DNA from 2 places in the Burkholderia oklahomensis C6786 genome. Region 2 is predicted to be linked to the other one. Evidence: predicted binding sites of a transcription regulator. Region 2 holds the regulator's gene; the other holds the start of a gene.
What was found. Region 2 encodes HrcA, which represses chaperone genes, less so after heat shock. Its sites were predicted from a motif close to TTAGCACTCNNNNNNNNNGAGTGCTAA; they were not measured.

Region 1 (3,951 bases), 1.2 Mb from region 2:
CAGGAAGCCGAGGAACACCATGATCCGGAACGAGAAGAACACGGGCGCGACGGGCGGGATCGTCTGCTTGGCCGCGGCCTTGATCTGATCCGGCGTCGCGTCGGTCACGTTTTGCGTGAACTGCTTGAGCATCAGCCCGTAGCCGAGATACTGCTTGTGCTGGTCGAAGGTCGCCTTCGTCTCGGCGCTGGTGTCGCCCGCTTTCAGCTTCTGCAGCGCGCCGTACGCGACCATCCCGCTCTGGATGTGCTCCTCGCTGCGCTTCGCGAGCTCGCGCAGGCCGATCACCGGCTCGTCGATCGAGCGCGTCACGATGAGGCCGAGCGCGTACGGGATCTTGATCGCGTAGTCGGTGCGCTCCTCGGCCTGGTTCGGCAGGCCGATCAGCGTGAACGATGCGGGCGCCGGCTGCGTTTCCCATTCGGATTCGATCGCGGCGAGCTTCATCTTCTGCACTTCGCCCGTCGTATAGCCGGATTCGTCGCCGAGCACGATCACGCAGAGCGTCGACGCGAGCCCGAAGCCCGCGGCGACCGCGAACGAGCGCAGCGCGAAGTCCGTGTCGCGCTTCTTCAGCAGATACCACGCCGACACGCCGAGCACGAACATCGCGGCCGTCACGTAGCCGGCCGACACCGTGTGCACGAACTTCACCTGCGCGACCGGATTGAAGATCACGTCGAAGAGGTTCGACAGCTCCATGCGCATCGTCTGGTAGTTGAACTCGGCGCCGACCGGATTGTTCATCCAGCCGTTCGCGACGAGGATCCACAGCGCGGACAGGTTCGAGCCGAGCGCGACGAGAAACGTGACGATCAGATGCTGGACCTTCGACAGACGGTTCCAGCCGAAGAAGAACAGCCCGACGAACGTCGATTCGAGGAAGAACGCCATCAGCCCTTCGACGGCGAGCGGCACGCCGAAGATGTCGCCGACGTAGTGCGAGTAGTACGACCAGTTCGTGCCGAACTGGAATTCGAGCGTGATCCCCGTCGTCACGCCCATCGCGAAGTTGATCCCGAAGAGCTTGCCCCAGAACTGGGTCATGTCCTTGTAGACCTGTTTGCCGGTCATCACGTAGACGGCTTCCATGATGACGAGCAGCCAGGACATGCCGAGCGTCAATGGAACGAACAGGAAATGGTAGAGCGCTGTGATGCCGAACTGCAGGCGCGACAGATCGACGACTTCGCTACTTATCATGGCGGTCTCCCCGAGTGGGTTCGGATTGCGTCGTCGACAGCAGCTGCGCGGCGACGACGGCAGGCGGCAACGACATGTGCTCGGCCTGCGGATGGTTGAAGAATGCGTACTTGAGCGCGACGAGCAGGATCAGCTTGAAGGCGAGCACGATCGAGATGTCGCGCGCGAGGGTCGGGCCGCGGGCCCAGGCGGCGACCCGGTCGCGCCAGCCCGCCGGGCGGGCGGGCGGCGTATCGCGGGGCGACGCCTTTTTGTTGATGAGAGTCAAAGCCATGATGTCCGGGATAGCGCGATAGGCGTAAAACCAGGCCGGTCTCGTGACGCGCTTGCGTGCGCGCGGCATCAGTTGGCCGGTCCTCCCAATTGTAGGAGGCGCCCCGGAAAACCCTTAGTGCCGCGCTGCGGCACACCGTCGCGAAGCGATCGCAGAAACTTGAGCTGACTCAAGGTTCGCGCAAATCGCAATGCATCCGACGAAATTTTTCATAACGTTGATCAAGCATGCACGCAATGCGTACGGTTTCGCGGCGCACAAAAAAGCCCGCTGTCGCAAGACAGCGGGCTTTTTGCGTTTCGGCGCGGCCTGGCGGGCCGGGCGGCGACCGAGCGTTACGCGTACGCGGCGAGCGCCGTGCGCATCTTCTTCATCGCGCTTGCCTCGATCTGGCGGATGCGCTCCGCCGACACGCCGAATTCGGCCGCGAGGTCGTGCAGCGTCGAGCCGCCCGAGCCGTCGTCGCCGACGTTCAGCCAGCGCGCCTCGATGATCCGGCGGCTGCGTGCGTCGAGCGACTCGAGCGCGCGCGCGATGCCGTCCGTCTGCAGCATGTCGCGCTGCCGCGCGGCGAGCACGGCGGTCGGCTCGTTGTGCGAATCGGCGAGATATGCGATCGGCGCGTACGACTCCTCGCCATCGTCGATCTGGCCTTCGAGCGCGATGTCGCCGCCCGACAGGCGGGTTTCCATCTCGGCCACTTCCTCGCGCTTGACGTTCAGCTCCTGCGCGAGGCCGTCGATTTCCTCCGGCGTGAACGCCTGCGTGCCCTTCTTGTGGCTGCGCAGGTTGAAGAACAGCTTGCGCTGCGCCTTCGTCGTCGCGACCTTGACCATGCGCCAGTTGCGCAGGATGTACTCGTGAATCTCGGCCTTGATCCAGTGGATCGCATACGACACGAGACGCACGTTCTGAGCGGGATCGAAACGCTTGACCGCCTTCATCAGGCCGATGTTGCCTTCCTGGATCAGGTCGCCGTGCGGCAGGCCGTAGCCGAGGTAGTTGCGTGCGATCGACACGACGAGCCGCAGGTGCGACAGCACGAGCTGGCGCGCGGCATCGAGGTTGTTGCCGTCGCGGTATTCGGTCGCGTATTGACGCTCTTCTTCCGGCGTCAGCAACGGAATGCGGTTGACGGCCTGGATATAGGCGTCGATGTTGCCCAGCTGGCCGGGCAGCATCGACTGGGATGCGAGCGCCAGCGAGCCTGCCGATGCGGCCTTAGCGGACGCCGGGCGCAGAATGTTCGGAAGGGTCAATGCGTTGCTCACGTAAAAAACTCCTTTGGAATCAGGGACAAGCCCCATAGCCGGGGCGATTCCTCGATGAATCTTAGCACTCCATCCACCGGAGTGCTAATCCTTAGAAGGAACAGGGTCGCTGGAGTTCCCGTTTTGCTATCGATTTTGATGAGGTGATAGCTCGCGCCGGAACCCGTTTCCGTTCGTCGCCCGTAAGCCGTTGTTTTACGGGCGTTTCGGGTAAAGGATCCTGATTCTTGTCAATTCGGCAGAAAACCATTTCGTCAGATGATGCCGATCGGAAAAGTCCTTTACCATAAGATTCTGTTCGCTCGAGCCCGGCATTCGAATTGCAGCGAGGCTCTATTCAACCAGAGAAGTTGGAGTCAGAGATGAACGATAAAAACGGCGGTCGGGCGGGGCGGGTCATCGCACGGGTCGCAGTGGCGGCGGCGCTTGCCGGCGCTTCCGGCACCGCTTTCGCGGATCGATGGGGATTGCAGCTCGGCGGCGGCGTCGCCGATCACGACATCAAGAAGGGCGACATCGCCGTCGCTTGGGATCCGAACTGGACCTGGTGGGAAATCGGCGGCTGGCACTTCGCGTTCGTCGCCGAAGGACACTTGTCGTATTGGCGGTACACGGGCGATCGCGCGATCAACGACAGCGTCTGGGAAGTCGGCGCAACGCCCATCGTGCGCTTCATCAAGAGCGCGGGCCATGTGCGGCCGTTCATCGAGGCGGGCGTCGGCGTGCGTTTCCTGTCGCATCCGACGATCTCGCAGAACTACTCGATGTCGACTGCGTTCCAGTTCGCCGACATGGTCGGCGTCGGCGCGCAATTCGGCAATCGTCAGCAGTATCAGGCGGGTTTTCGTTTCCAGCACGTGTCCAATGCGGGTATCAAAGACCCGAATCCTGGTATAAATTTCAGCCAGCTCTACGTGCAATACAACTTCTGATCGGCGCGCCGGAGGCGCGCATGCAGTCGAGGAGTATGGCGATGGTGGCGAAGGTGATCGATGCGATTCGCGCGCTCGAGCGCGACCGGTTTCGTGCGATGGTCGACGGCGACGGCGAGGCGCTTGAAGCGTTGTTGTCCGACAAGGTCTACTACGTGCACACCAACGGCAAACGCGAGACCAAGCAGCAGTTCATCGACGCGATCACGGCAGGGCGCCGCCGCTATCGGCAGATCGAAGTCCAGTCGCAGGAGGTGCTGCCCGTCGGCGA
Region 2 (3,951 bases):
TAGCCGACCGGGTGCAGGAACGGCACCGTGTGCTTCGAGCGGCGCACCTCGATCGTGTCGTTCAGCTCGAGTGCCGTGAACGACTGCATGTCGAAGTTCACGTTCACGTCGCGCCCGCCGATGATCTGGATCGCGATCTTCGAATCGTCCGGCAGCACGATCGGCCGGTTCGACAGCGCGTGCGGCGCGATCGGCACGAGCACGAATCCCTGCAGCTGCGGATGCAGGATCGGCCCCGACGACGACAGCGCGTACGCGGTCGAGCCCGTCGGGGTCGCGACGATGAGGCCGTCCGAGCGCTGGTTGTACATGAAGCGGCCGTCGACCGATACGCGCAGCTCGGCCATCCCGGAGAAGCCGCTGCGGTTCACGACGACGTCGTTGAACGCGAGCGCGTGATAGATCGGCTCGCCGTTGCGCACGATGCGGGACTCGAGCAGCGTGCGTTCCTCGCGCTCGAAGCTGCCCGCGAGCATCATCGGCACGACGTCCTGCATGTCGGACGCCGGGATGTCGGTGATGAAGCCGAGCCGGCCGTGGTTGATGCCGATGAGCGGCGTCTTGTACGGCGCGAGCTGGCGGCCGATGCCGAGCATCGTGCCGTCTCCGCCCAGCACGACCGCGACGTCGGCGCGCGCGCCGATCTCGGCGGGCGTGAGCGCCGGGTAGCCCGTGCTGCCGATCGCCTGCGCGGTGTCGGCCTCGAACACGACTTCGAAGCCGCGTTTCGCGATGCACGCGGCAAGCGACGCCAGCGGCTCGGCGATCCCTGGCGTGTTGCTGCGCCCGACGAGCGCGACGGTATGGAATTGGTGGCCGATTTTCATGCCGGCATTACACCATAGCTCGATGACGAAAAGAACCGCCCGCCGGCCCGGGGACGGCAAAACGGGTGGGGAACGGACGATGCGCGCGGGACGCTCGCGGGCGCCGCCCGGTTGCGCTAAAATTTTCCGTCATGTTAGATCCACGCGCACGAACCCTCCTCAAGACTCTGATCGAGCGGTATATCGCCGACGGTCAGCCGGTCGGATCGCGCACGTTGTCTCGTTATTCCGGGCTCGAGCTGAGCCCGGCGACGATCCGCAACGTGATGTCCGACCTGGAGGAGCTCGGCCTCGTGTCGAGCCCGCACACGTCGGCGGGGCGCGTGCCGACGCCGCGCGGCTACCGCCTCTTCGTCGACACGATGCTGACGGTCGAGTCGCCGATCGACGCCGACGCCGTCACGCGGCTCGTGCAGACCACGCTGCAGGCGGGCGATCCGCAGCAGAAGGTCGTCGCGGCCGCGGCGAGCGTGCTGTCGAACCTGTCGCAGTTCGCGGGCGTCGTGCTGACGCCGCGCCGCAGCCACGTGTTCAAGCAGATCGAGTTCCTGCGCCTGTCGGACAAGCGGATCCTCCTCATCATCGTGACGCCCGAAGGCGACGTGCAGAACCGCATGATCGCGACGCAGCGCGACTACACGCCCTCGCAGCTCACCGAGGCGTCGAACTACATCAACGCGCACTTCGCCGGCCTGTCGTTCGACGAGGTGCGCCGCCGGCTGCGCGAGGAGATCGACGAACTGCGCGGCGACATGACGGCGCTGATGCACGCGGCCGTCACGGCGAGCACCGAGGAGGCCGACGACGAGGACACCGTGCTGATCTCCGGCGAGCGCAACCTGCTCGAAGTGGCGGATCTTTCGTCCGACATGGCGCGGCTGCGCAAGCTGTTCGACGTGTTCGACCAGAAGACGAGCCTCCTGCAGCTTCTCGACGTGTCGAGCCACGCGCAGGGCGTGCAGATCTTCATCGGCGGCGAATCGACGCTCGTGCCGATCGACGAAATGAGCGTCGTGACGGCCCCGTACGAGGTCAACGGCAAGATCGTCGGCACGCTCGGCGTGATCGGGCCGACGCGGATGGCCTACAACCGCGTGATTCCGATCGTCGACATCACCGCGCGCCTCCTGTCGCTGGCGCTCAGCCAGCAGTAACCGGTTCCACCCGCGCTTCATCGCCGTTTCATCACACGTTTGCGGCGTCCCGCGCCGTTTTCCCTCGATCGAGTCCGTCATCGGCATCGTGCCGGCGCGCCGCGCGCAGCGCAATCGGCCGGACGGCCGACTGGTGGGCCCGGGCCGCCCCGCTATAATGAGTGTCGTTCGATTCGGTGCTCCGGCACGATCTTTCCATGCGTTTTGACCTCGAACCGCCGTCGCAGGCGTCGGCCGCTCACCGCGTCGCCGTGCTGCTCGTCAACCTGGGCACGCCCGACGAGCCGACGCCGCGCGCGGTGCGCCGCTATCTCGCGCAGTTCCTGTCCGACCCGCGCGTCGTCGAGATCCCGCAGGCCGTCTGGCAGGTGATCCTGCGCACGCTGATCCTGCCGCTGCGCAGCCGCGCGTCCGCGAAGAAGTACGCGGCCGTCTGGATGCCCGAGGGCTCGCCGCTGCGCGTCCATACGGAGCGTCAGGTCGAGTGCTTGCGGCCGCTCTTCGCGGCGAACGGCTACCGGGTGATCGTCGACCACGCGATGCGCTACGGCACGCCGAGCATCGCCGACGTGCTCTCGCAACTGAAGCGCGCGGGCGCCGAGCGGGTGCTGCTGCTGCCGATGTATCCGCAATATTCGGCGTCGACGACGGCCACCGCGTTCGACGCCGCGTTCGCCGCGCTCGGCCGGATGCGCAACCAGCCGGAGGTGCGCACGGTGCGCCACTACGCGGACCACCCGGCGTACATCCACGCGCTTGCCGAGCAGGTCCGCCAGTATTGGGCGGCGCACGGCCGGCCCGCGTTCGATTCGGGCGACAAGCTCGTGCTGAGCTTTCACGGCGTGCCGAAGCGCACGCTCGATCTCGGCGATCCATACCACGAACAATGCCAGCAGACGGCCGCGCTGCTGATGTCCGCGCTCGGCCTCACGACGTTCGAGTGCCGGGTCACGTTCCAGTCGCGCTTCGGCAAGGCCGAATGGCTGCAGCCTTATACGGCGCCGACGCTCAAGGAACTGGGCACGGCGGGCGTGCGTCGCGCGGACGTGTTCTGCCCGGGCTTCACCGCCGACTGCCTCGAGACGGTCGAGGAGATCGGGATCGAGGTGCGCGACGAGTTCCTGCACGGCGGCGGCAAGGAATTCCACCGGATTCCATGCCTGAACGCGTTGCCCGCGTGGATCGCGGCGCTCGGCGAGATCGCCGCCGAAAACCTGCAAGGCTGGCCGGTGCGCGTCGCGGCGGCGCCGGAGGTCGTGAGCTGACTGCCATGAACTTCAAGATTTCGACCGAACCCGGTGCGCGGCTGCGCATCGACAAGTGGCTCTGGGCCGCGCGCTTCTTCAAGACCCGTTCGCTCGCGGCCGACGCGGTCGAAAAAGGGCGCGTGAAGATCGGCGGCGCGGCCGTCAAGCCGGCGAAGGAAGTGCGCGTCGGCGACCGGGTCGACGTGACGATCGAGAGCGTCGTCTGGCAGGTCGACGTGGTCGGCGTATGCGACGTGCGCGGGCCGGCGAGCGTCGCGCAGACGCTCTATGCGGAGACGGAAGCGGGGCGGGAGAAGCGTCTTGCGGAGCTCGACCGGCGCCGGCGTTTCCGCGAGCCGGCGGCCGAGCTGCAAGGGCGGCCGACGAAGCGGGACCGCCGGGTCATCGACAGATTTTCGAATGGGAGCTGAATAGCTGATCGAACGTCGCGCGCACGCTGCCGTATTCCGTCGTGCGTTCGGTGACGGCGCCCGATAGGCAGATGGTCGTCGTGCCGGCGATGAGTACCAGCGCGACTGCCGAAATAGCGAAGGTCAGTTTCACGGTACTCCCCCTCGAGACGACGGGTGAAAGGGCCTCTGGTCCGGTGTCGGGCGTTGTCGGGTCAGGGTATACATGGTCGTCGACGCGCCTGTCGGAAGTGTAGTTCAGCGCACCGGCGCGATCCAGCGACCGGCCGGTAAGGGTTGTTACAGGCCGTTT

Region 1: the regulator HrcA is predicted to act here: its motif matches at 2,810-2,836, upstream of rpoH (RNA polymerase sigma factor RpoH).

What each region holds. Positions count from the first base shown of each region.
Region 1 covers NZ_CP009555.1:1,213,050-1,217,000, reverse strand. Annotated here, with positions in the region: gene BG90_RS05375 (cytochrome ubiquinol oxidase subunit I) at 1-1,203, opposite strand, end outside; gene cydP (cytochrome oxidase putative small subunit CydP) at 1,193-1,477, opposite strand; gene rpoH (RNA polymerase sigma factor RpoH) at 1,813-2,748, opposite strand; gene BG90_RS05360 (acyloxyacyl hydrolase) at 3,111-3,680, shown strand; gene BG90_RS05355 (nuclear transport factor 2 family protein) at 3,722-3,951, shown strand, end outside.
Region 2 covers NZ_CP009555.1:2,452,194-2,456,144, forward strand. Annotated here, with positions in the region: gene BG90_RS11070 (NAD kinase) at 1-827, opposite strand, end outside; gene hrcA (heat-inducible transcriptional repressor HrcA) at 959-1,981, shown strand; gene hemH (ferrochelatase) at 2,179-3,246, shown strand; gene BG90_RS11085 (RNA-binding S4 domain-containing protein) at 3,252-3,659, shown strand; gene BG90_RS36725 (hypothetical protein) at 3,631-3,792, opposite strand.